DNA from 4 places in the Arthrobacter sp. Ld5 genome. Region 2 is predicted to be linked to each of the others. Evidence: riboswitches for the same ligand, from Rfam matches in the RefSeq annotation. Region 2 holds a riboswitch; each other region holds the start of a gene.
What was found. A riboswitch is a leader RNA that binds a small molecule or an ion and turns the genes downstream of it on or off. The one in region 2 is predicted to bind S-adenosylmethionine.

Region 1: it holds a riboswitch for S-adenosylmethionine, as region 2 does, so the genes downstream of both, ACSGDB_RS01760 (ABC transporter substrate-binding protein) here and ACSGDB_RS11730 (ABC transporter substrate-binding protein) in region 2, are expected to answer to the same signal.
Region 3: it holds a riboswitch for S-adenosylmethionine, as region 2 does, so the genes downstream of both, ACSGDB_RS01795 (LLM class flavin-dependent oxidoreductase) here and ACSGDB_RS11730 (ABC transporter substrate-binding protein) in region 2, are expected to answer to the same signal.
Region 4: it holds a riboswitch for S-adenosylmethionine, as region 2 does, so the genes downstream of both, ACSGDB_RS03335 (bifunctional o-acetylhomoserine/o-acetylserine sulfhydrylase) here and ACSGDB_RS11730 (ABC transporter substrate-binding protein) in region 2, are expected to answer to the same signal.

What each region holds. Positions count from the first base shown of each region.
Region 1 covers NZ_JBPKBO010000003.1:94,689-98,759, reverse strand. The annotation lists gene ACSGDB_RS01765 (ABC transporter permease) at 1-64, opposite strand, end outside; gene ACSGDB_RS01760 (ABC transporter substrate-binding protein) at 61-1,725, opposite strand; SAM riboswitch class I at 1,831-1,929, opposite strand; gene ACSGDB_RS01755 (heme-degrading domain-containing protein) at 2,049-2,594, opposite strand; gene ACSGDB_RS01750 (matrixin family metalloprotease) at 2,736-3,491, opposite strand.
Region 2 covers NZ_JBPKBO010000022.1:193,353-197,423, forward strand. The annotation lists gene ACSGDB_RS11725 (amino acid ABC transporter permease) at 1-484, opposite strand, end outside; gene ACSGDB_RS11730 (ABC transporter substrate-binding protein) at 495-1,409, opposite strand; SAM riboswitch class IV at 1,574-1,691, opposite strand; gene ACSGDB_RS11735 (aminodeoxychorismate lyase) at 1,800-2,678, opposite strand; gene ACSGDB_RS11740 (chorismate-binding protein) at 2,835-4,071, opposite strand, start outside.
Region 3 covers NZ_JBPKBO010000003.1:105,884-109,954, reverse strand. The annotation lists gene ACSGDB_RS01810 (SDR family NAD(P)-dependent oxidoreductase) at 1-273, shown strand, start outside; gene ACSGDB_RS01805 (hypothetical protein) at 282-500, opposite strand; gene ACSGDB_RS01800 (helix-turn-helix domain-containing protein) at 497-1,114, opposite strand; SAM riboswitch class IV at 1,419-1,532, shown strand; gene ACSGDB_RS01795 (LLM class flavin-dependent oxidoreductase) at 1,569-2,957, shown strand; gene ACSGDB_RS01790 (SDR family oxidoreductase) at 3,176-3,829, shown strand.
Region 4 covers NZ_JBPKBO010000005.1:165,099-169,169, forward strand. The annotation lists gene metX (homoserine O-acetyltransferase MetX) at 1-617, opposite strand, end outside; gene ACSGDB_RS03335 (bifunctional o-acetylhomoserine/o-acetylserine sulfhydrylase) at 624-1,940, opposite strand; SAM riboswitch class IV at 2,014-2,130, opposite strand; gene ACSGDB_RS03340 (VOC family protein) at 2,287-2,928, shown strand; gene ACSGDB_RS03345 (DUF1540 domain-containing protein) at 2,948-3,253, opposite strand; gene ACSGDB_RS03350 (CPBP family intramembrane glutamic endopeptidase) at 3,392-4,071, opposite strand, start outside.

The DNA.
Region 1 (4,071 bases), on a different contig from region 2:
CGGGGCCGGCGGTCGCCGTCGTGCGGGCTGCGGCGCTGAGGGAATCGAGGGATCGGGTACTCATTCGGAATCCACCGCCGTGACGTCGTAGAGGTAGGGGAGGGACAGGCTCGGCTCGAGGGTGAGGTTCCGGTAGCGGTCGCTCCGGAGCGCCACCTGGCTGGCCTGGTTGTAGAGGGGCAGTTGCAGCGCGTTGTCGCTGACGATCCGCTGCGCCCGGTAGTAGAGGTCCCCGCGTTCGGCGGGGTCGTCGGTGGCGAGGGCGTCGTTGAGGATGCCATCGAGCTCGGGGTTGCGGAAACCGGATCCGTTGGGCACGAAACCCGCCGATTCGGTGTACTCGGAGGAGAAGACGATTCTCAGGACGTCGGCCGTGTTGGTGTTCCAGTAGTCGGCGCGGAGGTCGTAGTCGAAGGTGTTGCCGAGTTCGCTGACGGTTGCACCGTCGCCGTTCTCGATGAGCACCTCGAAACCGGCCTTCTTCGCCGTCGCCTGGATCTGCGTCACGAGCGCCTGATGCGCGGTGGGCCACGCGCCCGGTGTGTAGGGGAAGTGAACGGTCAGGCGCTCGCCGTCCTTGATGCGGAAGCCCTCGTCGTCGCGCTCCGTCCAGCCGGCCCCGTCCAGGAGACGTGCGGCCTTCTCCGGGTCCGGATCGTAGACGTGCTCGAAGTCGGGGGAGTAGAACCCCGTGGTGGAGCTCAGCGGTCCGCCGGCTCGGGTCACCGTGCCGAAGTAGACGCTGTCGATGCCGGCGTCGAGGTAGGCGCTGTGCAGGAACGCCTTCCTGACCGCGAGATCGTCGAACGGTGCGCGCGTCGTGTTGAGGATCAGGTTCGTCGGGTTGCCGGGCCGGTCCTGCAGGATGAGCTCCACGTGCGGGTCGGCCTCCGCCTCGTCGAAGTGGACGGACGGCATGAGGTCCAGGGCGTCCACCTGGCCGGCCCGGAGCAGCCCGTAACGCGTGGAGTCCTCCGGGACGATCCGCCACTCGATCTTCTCGATGTGCGCCGGACCCTGGTGCTGCGCGTAGGGCGGGGCTGAGTTGTAGTCCTCGTTACGGACGAGGCTGACCCTGGACTGCGGTACGTAGTCGACGATCTTGTAGGGGCCGGTCCCCACGGGTGCGTTGCAGTTCTCGGCCTGCGGGCGTTCGAGCGCCTCCGGCGATTCGATGCCGAGGAAGGGCTGCGCGAGCACCTCGAGGAACGCCGCGTACGGGCGGTTGAGGGTGACGACGGCCGTGGTCTCGTCCACGACCTCCGTACCGACATAGGGCTTGAGGTAGCCGCCGGCCGTCCCCGACTGCGTATCCGGGTCGACCATGTGGTCGAGGTTGGCCTTGACTGCCTCCGCGGTGAGCCGGGTGCCGTCGGTGAAGTGGACGTCGTCGCGCATCGTGAAGGTGTAGGTGAGGCCGTCGTCGGACACCGACCAGTCCGTGGCCAGCCACGGGTGGATCCGGCCCTCCTTGTCCTGCGAGACCAGGGAGTCAAGGTAGTTCGCGGCGATGGACGCCTGTGGCATGTCCCCGTTGACGTGGGGATCGAGGCAGGAGATGTCCTTGCCGGTGGCGAAGACGAAGGTGTCGTCCTCGCTCGCGGCCGCCGTCCCTCCGCAGCCGCTGGCGGTGAGTGCCACTGCCGCCGCCGCGGCGAGCAGGACGACGCCGCGGGGTGTGGATCGGCGGGTGGGTGGGGGTGTGCTGGTGCTTGCTGTTCTCACACGGGGCTCCTGAATCATCGCCCGATGGAGGGCTGATACAGGGTCGCCAGCGGTTACCCGGGCGTGGAGGAGCACGCACGGGCCGACCAACGAAAGCGTGTAGCTTCTCCATCGGTCCTGGCAGTAGCACCGTTCCCCGTTGCTACGCGGGGGAGGTTGCTGCGGCGTCGTCGATCCAGGTCTCTCGGCCGCTCGGGATGGTTACGGCTCCAGCTAAGCGCACGGGGACGCCGGTCCGCCAGCGGCGCCCGTCACATTCGGTCACGCGGCGTCACCCGGGGATATGCGGGGCATGCCCTGACGGCACGACGGCGCCCGGCGAGCTACAGGCCGGCGGCCGCGTGGAAGGTCCGGAGCGCCTCGACGACGAGCTTGTGGTCCTCGAGCTGCGGAAGGCCGGAGACGGTGACCGTCGCGACCGGCCCCACGCCCTGGATGTAGAGCGGGAAGGAGCCGCCATGTGCCGCGAACTGCGTCGTATCGAACAGGGGATCGTCCTCCACCCGCCCGCCGTTCCGGCGCCCGCGCAGGCCGACGAGCAGCGAGGGAACCAGGTAGCGTTCGGCCGTCCGGCTCTTCGCGTCGAGCCAGTAGTCGTTGTCCGGGGTGGTCCCGTCGAGCGCAGCCCGGAAGAGGATGTGGTCCGGACGTCGGATGCACACGGCTATCGGCAGGTTGCGTCCTGCACCCAGCTGGACGATCAACTGCCCCAGCGCGACGGCGTCGTCGTTCGTGAAGCGGGTGAACTGGAGTTCGGCGACTTCCCTCTCGACCGTGGCAATGAGCGCCTCGAGTGCCTCGGCAGACTGTTCGCTGCCGCCGTCCGGGTCGAACGGTCGGACGGCTGTCGGGAGGGCATCATTGCTCATCTGCCTAATTTACGTCGTCGGCGGGGTGCGGCGGGCTTTTCCTCGGTTGTTTAGCAAATTTCCGCGCGTGAGATGCGCTTCCTCTGGAACATGTGTGGCACGTGTGCCTCGTGATCCTCCGTCGATCAGGATCGCCACGCGCTAGAGTCCGGGCGCGCACGGTCCTGAGCCGAGGAGTGCGAGTCCGGCAAGATCGCCCTCACCGAACGAGACCCGTCCCACGTTCTGCTCGTACATCAGTTGGCCGGGGTCATCCACATGGTCGAGTCCGACCACGTGTGCGAGTTCGTGCATGATCGTCGCCCTCAGGTACGCGCGCCCGTCCGGGTAGCGGAGCGACTCGACGGCGTCCGGCGCATCGAGTTGCACCTGCCCACCCACGTATACCAGCGGCTGCCCGGGCGTCTGGGCGTAGTCGCTGCCGCCCAGCCCCGCGATGTCGCCGGCGAGTCTTGGAATCTCGGCCTCGCTGGTCCAGGTGATCAGTACCGGCACCCAGGTCTTCCCGTAGAGCTCCGGTTGGTACAGGTCGCGGTCCTCGCTCGGCGCCTCCGTGGTCGCGCCGTCGTCGATGAACTGCAGCCCGGTGGCGGCGGACACCGCAGCGACGGCCTCCTGCACCAGCCCCTCGGACCCGACCGGGGCACTGTCCGGCCGGACCACGTAGTGCACGGGCCGGCACGGGTCGTACGCCACCCACTCCTGCTCCTCGACGGGCGACTCCATCAGCGAGAACGCCGTCGACGCCGGTGCCGGCGGCGGCGTCCCGAGCGGTGCATCGCCGGCCTCGACGCCGCGCGGCGGCACGTCAGCGCCGGGCAGGTAGGGGAGCGCGACCGGCAGGACGAAGCGGTCGAACAGCGACGGCGTCGCATACAGGGCGGCGATCAGGACCAAACCTGCGACGGTGCCGACCCGTCGGTTCCGTCGCTTGCGAATCGGCGTCGTGCGCGTCCTGACATATCCGGCCCGCGGGGCCCGCCTGGAAGGCGGCGGTCCGTAGGTCGGGGCGGCCCGCCAGGGCGGGGGAGCGGAGGGCGTGCCGAGGGCGTCATCGAGCGCCCACTGCGGGATCCTGCCCGACGGCGACCGCTGAACAGCCTTCATCCGCGCGTCGCGACCCTCGTGGAACCACTCGCGATCCATTGCCCCCATATATGCCCCGCACTTCCCCCGACCGACTGATCTCCGTCCCATCCTGCTGTGCCGACGGTGCGGAGTCGGGGAGTGTCGCCAGTCCTTGGGGAAACTTGAGCGAAGGCTGCAGCACACCAACCCGTCGGCTGCGCCCTCGTTGCCGCCTTTCCCCGGTCCGAGGCGTGGCAGGCGGCGTGTCCCGGCCCGACACGCAGTTGCGGGGCGCGAACCCGTGCACGAAGGCGCAGCATCTCCGGGGCAGAGCCGTGCACGACGACATCGGGGAAGGAGCCCCGGGAACGACGACGGCCCCGCCCGCCACCCGGAGGCAGCAGACGGG
Region 2 (4,071 bases):
CGGGCAGCACGCGCCGCACGCCCTGCGGGATCACGACCAGCTGCATCGACGCGTTGTAGCTGAAGCCGAGGGCACGCGAGGCCTCCAGCTGTCCCTTCTCCACGCTCTGGATCCCGGAGCGGAAGATCTCGCCGATGTAGGCGGACGCGATCAGCGACAGGGCGAGGATGCCCAGCGGGTACGGGCTCGTGCTGCCGGTGATCTCCCGGAGGACCGGGCCGAGCCCGAGGCCGATGAGCAGGATGATCACGACGGCGGGCAGGCCGCGGAAGATGTCCGTGTAGACGCGGGCGATCCACCGCAGCACGCGGTTGCGGGAGATCCCCATGACGGCGAGGATCATGCCGACGACGGTGCCGATGATCCCCGAGGCGAGGGCGAGCAGCAGCGTGTTCGGCAGTCCGACGGTCAGGAGGTCCGGCAGGACGGCCGCCATCGCCTCCCAGTCGAAGAAGGTCCTACCGAGCTGTTCGAGGGCATCCATGCAGGGACCGCTACTTTACGTCCACGGCTTTGCTGCCGGGCTTCCAGTCGGAGGGCATCTCGCGCTCGGGGTACCACTCCTGCGTGAGCTCGGTCCACGTGCCGTCGGCGACGACGGCGTCCAGGCCGGCGTTGAGGGCGTCGATGAGCGGCTGGTTGTCGCTGTTCACGGCGTACGCGGTGAAGTTCTCGGTGTTGATGATGGTCTCGGCGATCGTGGTGTCGTCGCCGTCCTTCACCTGGCCGGTGGCCTGCTGCGACGGGGCCACCCAGGCGTCCACCTGGCCGTTCTTCACGTTCGCGTAGACGGTGTTGTAGTCGGGGAAGCGCACGGGCTCGAGGCCGAGGGTGTTGGAGACGTAGTCGTCCTGGACGGTGCCCTGGACGACGCCGATGCGGGTGCTCTCCGAGAGGGAGTCGAAGCCCGTCACGGAGGAGCCGTTCTTCGTGACGACGGCCATGTAGCCGAAGTCGTAGCCGTTGCTGAAGCCCACGTTCTCGCGGCGCTCGGCGGTGGTGGAGATCGAGGAGGATCCGACGTCGAACTGCTTGTTCTGCACCTGGGCCAGGAGCGCGGAGAAGTCCGTGGACGCGAACTCGACCTCGAGGCCCAGCTTGTCGCCGATGGCGCGCAGCAGTTCGTTGTCGTAGCCGGTGAAGACACCGTCCTCGAGGAAGATGTTCGGCGGGGCGTCGGAGAGCGTGCCGACACGCAGGGTGCCGTCGGTGATGAGGCCGAGCTCGGACGTGTCGATCTCGTCGATCGGCGTCGTGGTGTCGGTCGTGTACTGGTCCAGCGACTGCTGGTCGCTGCCGGCCAGGGCGTCGGTGGCCTCGGTGGGCTCGCTGCTGCCGCTGCCGCAGGAGACGGTCAGGGCGAGGAAGGGGACGGCGAATGCCGCCAGGACCTTGCGGGAGATGTTCATGGTGTCCTTCGGGGTGCCGGGCCGGGGAGGGCGCGGAGAACGGGGATGGTGCGGGGGTGCCGGGTCGCGGCGGGGGACAGGCTGCTGGGTGACACGCTCACTGTTCTGGACTGTGCGCGGGTACGGGTGCCGTCACCGGGGAATGGTCCGGGACAGGCCGCACGACGCCGTACTTGCCAACCGGGGGACTTGTCCCGGCGGCCGAATCTTCACCTGGAGCACCCCACTACGGGAGAGGGTTGCTGTCCAGCCGGCCAGGGCCGAGGGCTGGAACTCTTGATTGCAGGCAAAACGCTAGGGCAGCACGAAGCGCCGGGTCAAAACGGGACGGGCCGGAAATCGACGCTTGACGTAGCAGAAGGGCCCCGGAGGGCCGTTTTGTGGCGGAGATTACACGAAACGGTCCACGAGGCCGGCGAGTTCGGCGGTCAGGGCGCTCGAGGTGCGGAGCTCCTGGCCGTCCAGCGAGAGCACCGGGGCGAGGAGCCGGATGCTCGAGATCAGCCACACGGCGTCCGCCTCCAGGAGGTCGCGCGGTTCCAGGGGTCCGTAGCCGAGCTCCCAGCCCTGCTCCTTCGCCGCGGCGAACAGGGCGCTCTGCGAGGTCCCGGCGAGGATCCCGCTCTCGAGCTGCGGCGTCAGGAGCGTCTTCCGGCCGTCACGGTCGTAGGCGAGGAGGACGGTCGACGTCGGGCCCTCCAGCACCTTGCCGTCGGAGGAGGTGAAGATGACGTCGTCGGCCCCGTGCGCCTTCGCGTAGCGGACGGCGGCCATGTTGACCGCGTAGGAGAGGGTCTTGGCGCCCATCAGCAGCCAGGGCGCCCGCTGGGCGACGGTGCTGTCGTAGCCGCGCTCGAGGAAGAGGACGTTCAGGCCCGTCTCGCGCTGGCGGAGGGTGGCCTCCGGCACGCGGGACACCTGCACCCAGGCCGTGGCCCGTCCTGCGCCCTCCACGCCGCGCGTGGCGATCAACTTCACGACGGCGTTCCGCTCGTCGGGGTCCGTCGCCGCGAACTCGCGCAGGCCCGTGCGGATCGCGCGGCTCCAGGCTCCGGCGTCCGGGACCGCGAGATCCAGCGCGGCGGCCGACCCCGCGAGGCGGTCCAGGTGCGCCTGCTCCTTGCGCGGCACCCCGTCGACGGCGAGCAGGGATTCGAACAGGCCGTCCCCGCGGGTGGCGCCGAGGTCGGTGGCCATCAGTTGCGGCTCGGACGCGTCGACCACCCTCCCGTCGTCATGGGCCGGGTCCAGGAACACAAGAACAGTCATGGGCCTCAGCGTAGCCGTCGGCGCCCGGGCGTGCCGCCGCCGGGTCGGGGTCGCCGCGGCGGGTGACCAGAGCCGGGGGACAGCCCCCGCGGGTTCGGGCCGTTGCCCCGGGTCTGCGCGCGCGGGGTGTGCAGGTGCCCCGGGTCGGGGCCGCCGTCAGGCCGGGAAGTCCGATCCCAGGGCGGAGAGGACCCCGCGCGTCTTCGTGCGCACCTCGGCCCACTCCTCGGCCGGGTCCGAGTCGGCGGTGATCGCCCCGCCGACGCCGAGCGTGAGGCGCGTGGCGTCGCCGTCCTCCGCCAGCACGAGGGTCCGGATGACGACGGCGAGATCCGTGGCGCCGGTCAGGCTGAAGTACCCGGCAGCGCCCGAGTAGGGGCCGCGCGGGGCCTGCTCCAGGCGGTCGAGGATGGCCATGGTGCTGATCTTCGGCGCGCCCGTCATCGACCCGGCCGGGAACGCGGATCCGATCACGCCGGCCCGCGCGCTGCCCGGCCGCAGGCGGGCGTCGATGCTGCTCACCATCTGGTGCACCGTGGCGTAGGACTCGATCGCGCACAGCCTGCTCACGGTGACCGAGCCCGGGAGCGCATGGTGCGAGAGGTCGTTGCGGAGCAGGTCCACGATCATGATGTTCTCCGCGCGGTCCTTCGCCGAGGTCCGCAGGTCCTCGAGCAGGGCGGCGTCCTCCGCCGGGTCCGCCGACCGCCCGCGCGTGCCCTTGATGGGCTCCGCCCGCATGAAGCCGTCCTGGCCGAGCTTCAGGAAGCGTTCGGGGGAGGTGCTGGCGACCGCGAAACCGGGGAAACGGAGGTAGTGCGCGAACGGTGCCGGGCTCGCGGCGCGCAGGCGCAGGTACGTCGCCAGCGGGTCGAGGGGCTCCACGCGGGCCGAGAGGGACGTCGTCAGGCAGACCTCGTACGTGGTGCCGTCGGCGATCTCCGCCTGCGCGCGGCGGGTCTTCGCGAGGTACTCCTCGCGGGAGTCCCGGGCGGCGAACCGGGGCGGCGGCGGGACGGGGGCCGGCGGGACGGGCGTGGGAGCCGCGACGGCCCGGCGTGCCCTCGCCAGCCAGGCCTCGCGGTCCGGGCTGCGCCGCCCGTCCGTGAGGGTGAGCAGGAAGACGGCGGCCTCGGCGTGGTCCACGACGACGGCGCGGCCCGCGAAGATCAGCGCGGCGTCCGGGAGTGCGTCGGCCGGCAGGGGCACGGCGGCGCCGCCGGTCTCCCGCTTGAGCTCGTAGCCGAGGTAGCCCAGCCACCCCAGCCCGAACCCGCACGCGAAGCCCTCCGGGGTGCGGACCGCCCGGCGGCCCCACACGTCGTCGAGCCAGCGGAAGAAGGGCTCGCGGATGCGCGTGGTGACCGGGCCCGCCGTGATCTCCGTGGTGCCG
Region 3 (4,071 bases), on a different contig from region 2:
GCGGCGCTGCACTCGATGACCCAGTCCCTGGCCGTCGCCCTCGCCCCGCACGGCATCCTCGCCGCCGCCGTCGCGCCTGGATTCGTCGAGACAGACATGGGGAGAACCGTGCTGGACGGTCCGCAGGGTGATGCGGTGCGTGCGCAGAGTCCGTTCAACCGTGTCGCGACGCCGGAGGAGGTGGCGCAGACGGTCGGCTGGCTCGCGAGCGATGCTCCGTCGTGGGTCAGCGGCACCGTGATCGACGTCAATGGAGCGTCCTACCTGCGGTAGCCGACGGGTCAGATGAGGTGGATGCCGCCGTGGGCGAGCGCGCGCAGGTCCGTCCTGCGCTCGAGGTGGCGGTGGAACAACTCCACATTGCTCCCCTCAGCCGAGGCGAGAGAGGATCCCGCCGTGATGAACGCGGTGCCAAGACGGATGAGGGCCCGTGACGTGAGTCCTCCCCGGGGCGGTCCAGTGAGGACGACGTATCCGGCGGTCAGTGGCGTGCTGGTCATGACGACTCCTGGGGATCGATGAGGGGGAAGGCATTGAAGTGGAGCTGGACGGGCCGGGTCCCGGAGGCACCCGGTTCGGAGCGGTAGGCGTCGAGTTTCTCGCGCAAGATCCCGGTCATCTCATGGGTGAGTGCAGCGAGCTGGTCAGCCGTCAGGTAGGCGTTCATGGTCGCGATCACGGCCGCATCCGCCCATTCGGGTGGAACGGACTCGCATCCGCCGGCCATGAAGGCCGCGAGGGCTTCGGAACGGCCGCGTTCGAACTGGCGGTTCACCTGGCGGGTGGCTTCCCGGGTCGTGGGATCCTGCTCCAGCTCCGGGGTGCTGAGCGTCAGGGAGCCTGGGGGCCGTTCCCACCACCTTTCCCGGGCGGAGCCGCGATCCACCTCGCGGACGAGGCTGTGGCGCGCAAGCTGCCGCAGGTGGTAGCTCGTCGACCCGCTGGATTCCCCGATGCGCTTGCCGATGCTGCTGGCGGTCTGTGGGCCATAGCTGGAGAGGACCTCGAGCAGCTGGATCCGGAGGGGATGGGCGAGCGCCTTGAGGGCTGCTCCATCCAGAACGCGGTTGCCGGCGTCGGCTGGGCCCTCCGTGCTGCCTGTCGTCTCTTCCATGACACCAGTGTGCACTTGCAAAGAAAGCTTTGCAATACTTTCTTTGCATGGTGTGGTCATGCACGTGGATGGAGGTGTGGCGCGTCGTCGGGCAGGTTCGGTGCGCCGTCATCGGGTAGGTGTCGTTTGTCGTCGTCGGGTACGTCGCGGTGGCGGGGCGGCGCGCGGGCGGGGCGGGGTGCGGGCGGGGCGCGTGACGCCGTCGGGCATGTCCCGGGGCGGTGGGGAAGTGCTCCGGCGGATGACGCTCCGTGACGGCGACGGGTGGACGACGGCGTGCCGACCCACCTACGCTCGGGACCAGAATCAAGAGCTCCAACGCAAAACCCTGGTTCGTTGGACGGCAACCCTCTCGCTGTAGTGGGGTGCCCCAGGTGAGGATTCGGCCCGGCACGGACAGTGCGGGCAAGTATGGCGCTTCCGCCACGGCAGTGCCCCGACATGAGGACTCTTCATGCCCACACCACCGCGCCGTATCCGCTTCAACGCCTTCGACATGAACTGTGTAGGACACCAGTCACCCGGTCTGTGGCGCCACCCCGAGGACCAGTCCTGGCGCTACAAGGACCTGAGCTACTGGGCGGAGCTGGCGAAGACCCTGGAGAAGGGGGTTTTCGACGGCATCTTCATCGCCGACGTCCTCGGCACGTACGACGTGTACGGCGGTTCCAACGAGGCCACGCTGAGGCAGGGGACGCAGACGCCGGTGAACGATCCGTTCCTGCTCGTCTCCGCCATGGCGCTCGTCACCGAGAACCTCGGGTTCGGCGTCACCGCCGGTACGGCCTACGAGCACCCCTATCCCTTCGCGCGTCGGCTCTCCACGCTTGACCACCTCACCAAGGGACGCGTCGGATGGAACGTGGTGACCGGCTACCTGCCCTCGGCTGCCCGCAACATGGGCCATGAGGATCAACTCGAGCACGATGCGCGCTACGACCATGCCGACGAGTACCTCGAGGTCCTCTACAAGCTGCTCGAGGGATCGTGGGAGGACGACGCCGTGGTGCGCGACCGCGAGACCGGTGTCTTCACCGATCCGGCGAAGGTCCACGACATCGACCACGACGGCACCTACTTCACGGTCCCGGGGATCCACCTCAGTGAACCGTCGCCCCAGCGGACGCCGGTCATCTTCCAGGCGGGAGCGTCCTCCCGCGGCATCGCGTTCGCCGCCGGCAATGCCGAAGCGGTGTTCGTCGCGGCGCCCACGAAGGAGGCGCTGAAGGGTGTGGTCAGCAAGATCCGGGATGCGGTCGAAGCCGAGGGCCGCGATCGCTATTCGGTGCGGATCTACACGCTGCTCACCATCATCACGGACGAGACGGAGGAGAAGGCCCACGCCAAGCATGCCGACTACCAGCAGTACGTCAGCTATGAGGGAGCGCTCGTCCTCGTCTCGGGATGGCTCGGCGTCGACCTGTCCGCCTACGATCCGGATGAGCCGCTCGGCAACGTGAAGTCCAACGCCATCCAGTCCGCTGTCGCGAACTTCCAGAAGGTGAACGACGACGGCTCGCCGTGGACCGTGCGGGACATCGCCGAATCGGCGGGGATCGGCGGGCTCGGTCCGCGTCTCGTCGGTTCGGGTGTGCAGGTCGCCGACGAGCTCCAGGCGTGGGTCGAGGAGACCGACGTCGACGGCTTCAACCTCGCCTACGCGATCACCCCCGGGACCTTCGAGGACGTCGTCGAGTTCGTCGTGCCGGAACTGCAGAAGCGTGGTGTCTACCCGACCGAGTACACGGAGGGAACCCTGCGGCACAAGCTGTTCGGGAAGGGCGACCGGTTGCCCGCGGAACACCGTGGTGCGCGGTACCGGCTCCAGTCGGTCCGTCCCTGACGTGTGTCGGTTCGTCCGCTCCGTTGGTCCACCTTCTGCATCCGATGGTTCTCGGAGGGCTGCGCGCGTCAGTTCCCTGAGCGCCAGGAGCATTGATCACGATCCGCGGGAATAGGCCTCCGCTCGCGGCAGAACCCCTGGGCGGAGGTGGTCAGGGCGAGGGTTCGGGGACTAGCGTCGAAGACAAGGCATTCAGTCGATCGACAGAAGGAGTTCCCATGTCACGCGTAGCCATCATCGGTGGGCACGGAAAAGTAGCACTGCACCTCACGAAGATCCTCACCAGTCAGGGCCATCAGGTCAGTTCGATCTTCCGTAACCAGGATCATGCCGGCGACGTCGAGCAGGCAGGCGCAACGCCGGTCGTGGCCGACGTCTCCGAACTGTCGGTGCAGCAGATGGCGGATGTGTTCCGTGGTCACGACGCCGTCGTGTGGTCCGCCGGCGCAGGAGGTGGAAGTCCCGAAGCGACGTATGCCGTGGATCGGGATGCGGCGATCCGTTCGATGGACGCCGCTCAGGAAGCTGCTGTGGGTCGCTACGTCATGGTGTCCTACCTCGGAGCGGGAAAGGACCACGGTGTCCCGGAGGACAACAGCTTCTTCCCCTACGCCGAGTCGAAGGCTGCGGCCGATGAGCACCTGCGCAACTCGGAGCTCGCCTGGACCATCCTCCAGCCGGGAGCGCTCACCACGGATCCAGGCACCGGGATGATCGAGGTGTCGGCCGAGCCGCAGCAGGACTCGGTGGCCCGTGAGGATGTCGCGCTCGTCGCCGCGGTCGTGCTCGGCAACCTCGGCACGGTGGACAAGACCATCCAGTTCAACAGTGGTGAGACGCCGGTCACGGAGGCCATCGAGGCCGCGCTGTAGGCCGGAACAAGCGACACGAAGGCGGCGCCCTGTCGGGGCGTCGCCTTCGGTGTGTCAGGCGATCGTCGTCCGTGGTGCGGTGGGTGAATGGTCCTGATTCCCGGGGGTCCCCACCGGACGCACGGGTCGGACCGCATGCACAGGGCTCCTCGGGCGTGCGTTCTGCCTCGGATGTACCAGGTGCACGTCCTGCTCCGGATATGAGGGGCGTCAGCGTGCACGTTCGACTCCGGACGGACGTG
Region 4 (4,071 bases), on a different contig from region 2:
CGGATGGCCTGCAGCTGTGCCTGGGCGAACGCTATCTGTTCGGCCGAACTGGCGGCGGTGCAGGCGATGACGGCGCACCGCTCCACGCGGCGCGGGAACATCAGGGCCCATTCGAGGGCCCGGGCGCCGCCCATCGACCCTCCCAGCACGGAGTGCCAGCGCCGGATGCCGAGCTGATCGGCGAGCAGGCTCTCCGCGCGGACGGCGTCCCGGATGGTGACGAAGGGGAACCGTGCACCCCAGGGCGCCCCGTCGGGGGCGGGACTGGCCGGGCCCGTGGAGCCGTAGCAGCCGCCCAGCATGTTGACGGACACCACGAAGTAGCGGTCCGTGTCCACCGTGCGGCCGGGACCCACGAGGGAGTCCCACCAGCCGTCCTCCTCCGACGCGCCCCGGGCGACGTGCGAGCTGCCGGTCAGGGCATGCTGCACCAGGACCGCGTTGGAGCCGTCCCGGTCGAGCCGGCCCCACGTCTCGAACGCCAGCTGGACGTCGGGCAGCTCACCCCCGGTCTCGAGGACCAGCGGCCCGATGGAGGCGGTGCGGAGCAGCCCGTCCCCGTCCGCGAGTGCGTCGTGGGTCGGGGCGGGCAGCGGAGCAGGAGGGTACGTGGTCACCAACCCTCAGGCCTCCTTGGCGGCGCGGAAGCCGGCATCGAGGTCCGCCAGGATGTCGGCGATGTTCTCGAGCCCGACGGACAGCCGCACCAGGCCTGGCCGCACACCGGCGGCGAGCTGCGCCTCCGCTCCCAGCTGGCTGTGCGTCGTCGACGCCGGGTGGATGACGAGCGAACGGACGTCGCCCACGTTCGCGACGTGCGAGTGCAGCTCGAGCCCGTCGACGAAGCGTTTCCCCGCCTCCAGTCCCCCGACGATGTCGAAGCTCACGATCGCTCCGGTGCCGTCCGGTCCGTACTTCCGCCCGCGGTTGTACCAGGGGCTCGAGGGGAGGCCGGCGTAGGTGACACGCTCGACGTCGTCGTGCCCCTCCAGCCACTCGGCGACCGCCTGCGCGTTCTGCACGTGGCGCTCCATGCGCAGGCTCAGGGTCTCCAGTCCCTGGGCGATCAGGAAGGCGTTGAACGGGGAGACGGCCGAGCCGAGGTCGCGGAGCAGCTGGACGCGGGCCTTGAGGATGTACGCGAGGTTGGCGCCGAGCGCGCTGCCCACCCCGAGGTCGCGGGCGTACACGAGCCCCTGGTAGCTCTCGTCCGGCGTGTTGAAGCCCGGGAACCGTTCGGGGTGCTGCGCGAAGTCGAAGGTCCCGGAGTCCACGATCACCCCGGCGATGGCGTTGCCGTGCCCGCCGAGGTACTTGGTGGCCGAGTGCACCACGATGTCCGCACCCCATTCGATGGGCCGGATGAGATACGGCGAGGCCAGCGTGTTGTCGACGATCAGGGGGATGCCGTACTCGTGGGCGACCGCGCTGACCCCCTCGATGTCGAGGACGTCCTGCCGCGGGTTGGAGACCACCTCACCGAAGAAGAGCTTGGTGTTCGGCCGGAGCGCCGCGCGCCACTGGTCGAGGTCGTCGGGGTCCTCGACGAACGTGGTCTCGATCCCGTACTTCTTCAGCGTGTGCCTGAACAGGTTGTAGGTGCCGCCGTAGAGACTGGGGCTGGCCACGATGTGGTCCCCGGCCTCCGCGATGTTCAGCACCGCGAAGGTGCTCGCGGCCTGTCCGGAGGCCAGCAGCAGGGCACCGACGCCGCCCTCGAGGCTCGCGATGCGGGTCTCGACGACCTCCTGGGTCGGGTTGCCGATCCGGGTGTAGATGGGCGCGAGTTCCGTCAGGGAGAACCGGTTCGCGGCGCTCTCCGCGCTCGGGAAGACGAACGACGACGTCTGGTAGATGGGGAGCGCGCGCGCCCCCGTGGTCGGGTCCGGCACCTGGCCGGCGTGGATCTGGCGTGTCTCGAAGGACCAATCGTTGGACATGGCGCTCCCTCTGATCAGGGGCTCCGCCTGTCCGGCTCCCGCCGGTGCCGCTCGGGAAGACCGGACCCGCAGGAGCCCGCGCTTGAACGGCGCCGATGGGACGCCGGACCTGGTCTTCACCCGGGGCACCCCACCGCGGTTGGAGGGTTGCCGGCCAGCAAGCCGGGGCTGTGTGCTGGCACTCATGACCTGCCTTCATGAAAGCCGATCCGGAGGGGATCCGGCAAGCGTGTGACCCTCCATGAAGCCGCCCGTGGGCACGCTCCCGATCCGGTCGAAGGACACCCGCCCGGGAGTAAGGCAAGCCTTAGTCGAGACGCACATCACTTAGTGCCAAGATAGCCGCATGCGTCTGGACCATGTATCTTATGCCTGCGAACCCGATGGACTTGCCGCGACGGCCGAACGGATCTCGGCCAAGCTCGGCGTGGAGCCGGTGAAGGGTGGTGTGCACCCCCGCTTCGGCACCCGCAACATGATCTTCCCCCTGGTCAACGGCCAGTACCTGGAGGTCGTCGAGGTGCTGAACCACCCGGCGTCGGACAAGGCCCCGTTCGGCCAGGCCGTCCGTGCACGCTCCGAAGCCGGCGGTGGCTGGATGGGCTGGTGCGTCGCCGTGGACGACCTCGCGCCGTTCGAGGAGCGCCTCGGCCGCAGTTCCGTGCCCGGCAACCGCAAGTTCCCGGACGGCCAGGAGCTCACCTGGCAGCAGATCGGCATCAAGGGGCTCATCGCCGACCCCCAGGTCCCCTACCTCCTCCGCTGGGACGACGGCACCGAGGACCTCCACCCCTCCAAGGCCCGCCCGGCCTCGGTGAAGCTGGACTGCCTCACCATCGCCGGCTCCTCGGAGCGCGTGACCGACTGGCTCGGGACGGACGTGGAGAAGACCCTCGACGACGTCCAGGTGCAGTGGATCGCCCCCAACGGGACGCCCGGCGTCATGTCGGTGACGTTCGAGACCGACAACGGACGCGTCGAGATCTGACCGTCGGTTCCCGCACGCCTCAGGCGCGCGTGTAGGTGAGGCAGTCGGCGGCGTCCGCGCCGGGACCCACCTGGATGGCCGGCGCCCCGCAGAGCAGGTCGTGGTTGTACCTGCACTCGGAGCGCTGGCAGGCACCCACGTGGGCGATGACCTTCGGCAGCCCCCCGCTGACGGAGGTGTCGACGAACGTGGCGCAGGACGCGTGCTCCTCGCTGCCGGCCACCGTGATGGCGACGGCGTTGCAGCCGTCGTGGTTGAACGAGCAGGCGCGGACGCTGCACTCGGTGACGCTGGGGCTGTCCGTGACGCTGATCATGTCGGTCATGATTCCTCCTGGCTGATCCGAGGGACGGCCCTCGGGCCGCCGTCGTGCTGGATGCCACCAGCGTAAGCCCGCGCCGGACCGACAATTTAGTCATGGTTCTCGTGCGCAATCGGCGCCGGCGGGGTCATGCCCGCCGACTCACGCGCCGATCCCCAGGGCCGGCCCCAGCAGCGCGTAGCCGACGAATCCCGTGATGTCGATCAGCGCGTGCGCGATCACGAGCGGCAGGACCCGCCGCGTCCGCGTGTAGAACCAGGTGAAGAGCAGGCCCATCAGGACGTTCCCGATGAACGGGCCGAACCCCTGGTAGAGGTGGTAGCTGCCCCGGATGAGGGCGCTCGTGACGATGATCGCAGGCGTGGACCAGCCGAGCTCCCGCAGGCGGATGAACAGGTAGCCCACCACGATCACCTCCTCGAGCACGGCGTGCCGGAGCGCCGAGAGGACCAGCACGGGGATGGTCCACCAGTAGTCGTCGAGCGCGGCCGGCGCGAGCGCCGTCGTGATCCCGAGCGCACGGCCCCCCGTGTACACCCCGAGCGTGCCGACGGCGATGACCGCGGCGAGGCCCACCCCGGCACCGATGGTGCGCAGCGGCTGCTCGGCCGTGAGCCCCAGGCGCCGCACGGCCGAGACACCGGGACCGCTGAGCAGGAACAGGACGAGCGCCACGGGCATCAGGGCGAAGAAGATGTCCAGGAGCTGGTAGGCGAGGTCGAAGTACTCGCGCTCGTTCAGCACCGGGTTCAGCGTGGTGGTCTGCCCGGCGAGCGGCCCGCGCGTCAGCTTGTCCGTCAGGCTCACGACGGCATACACGC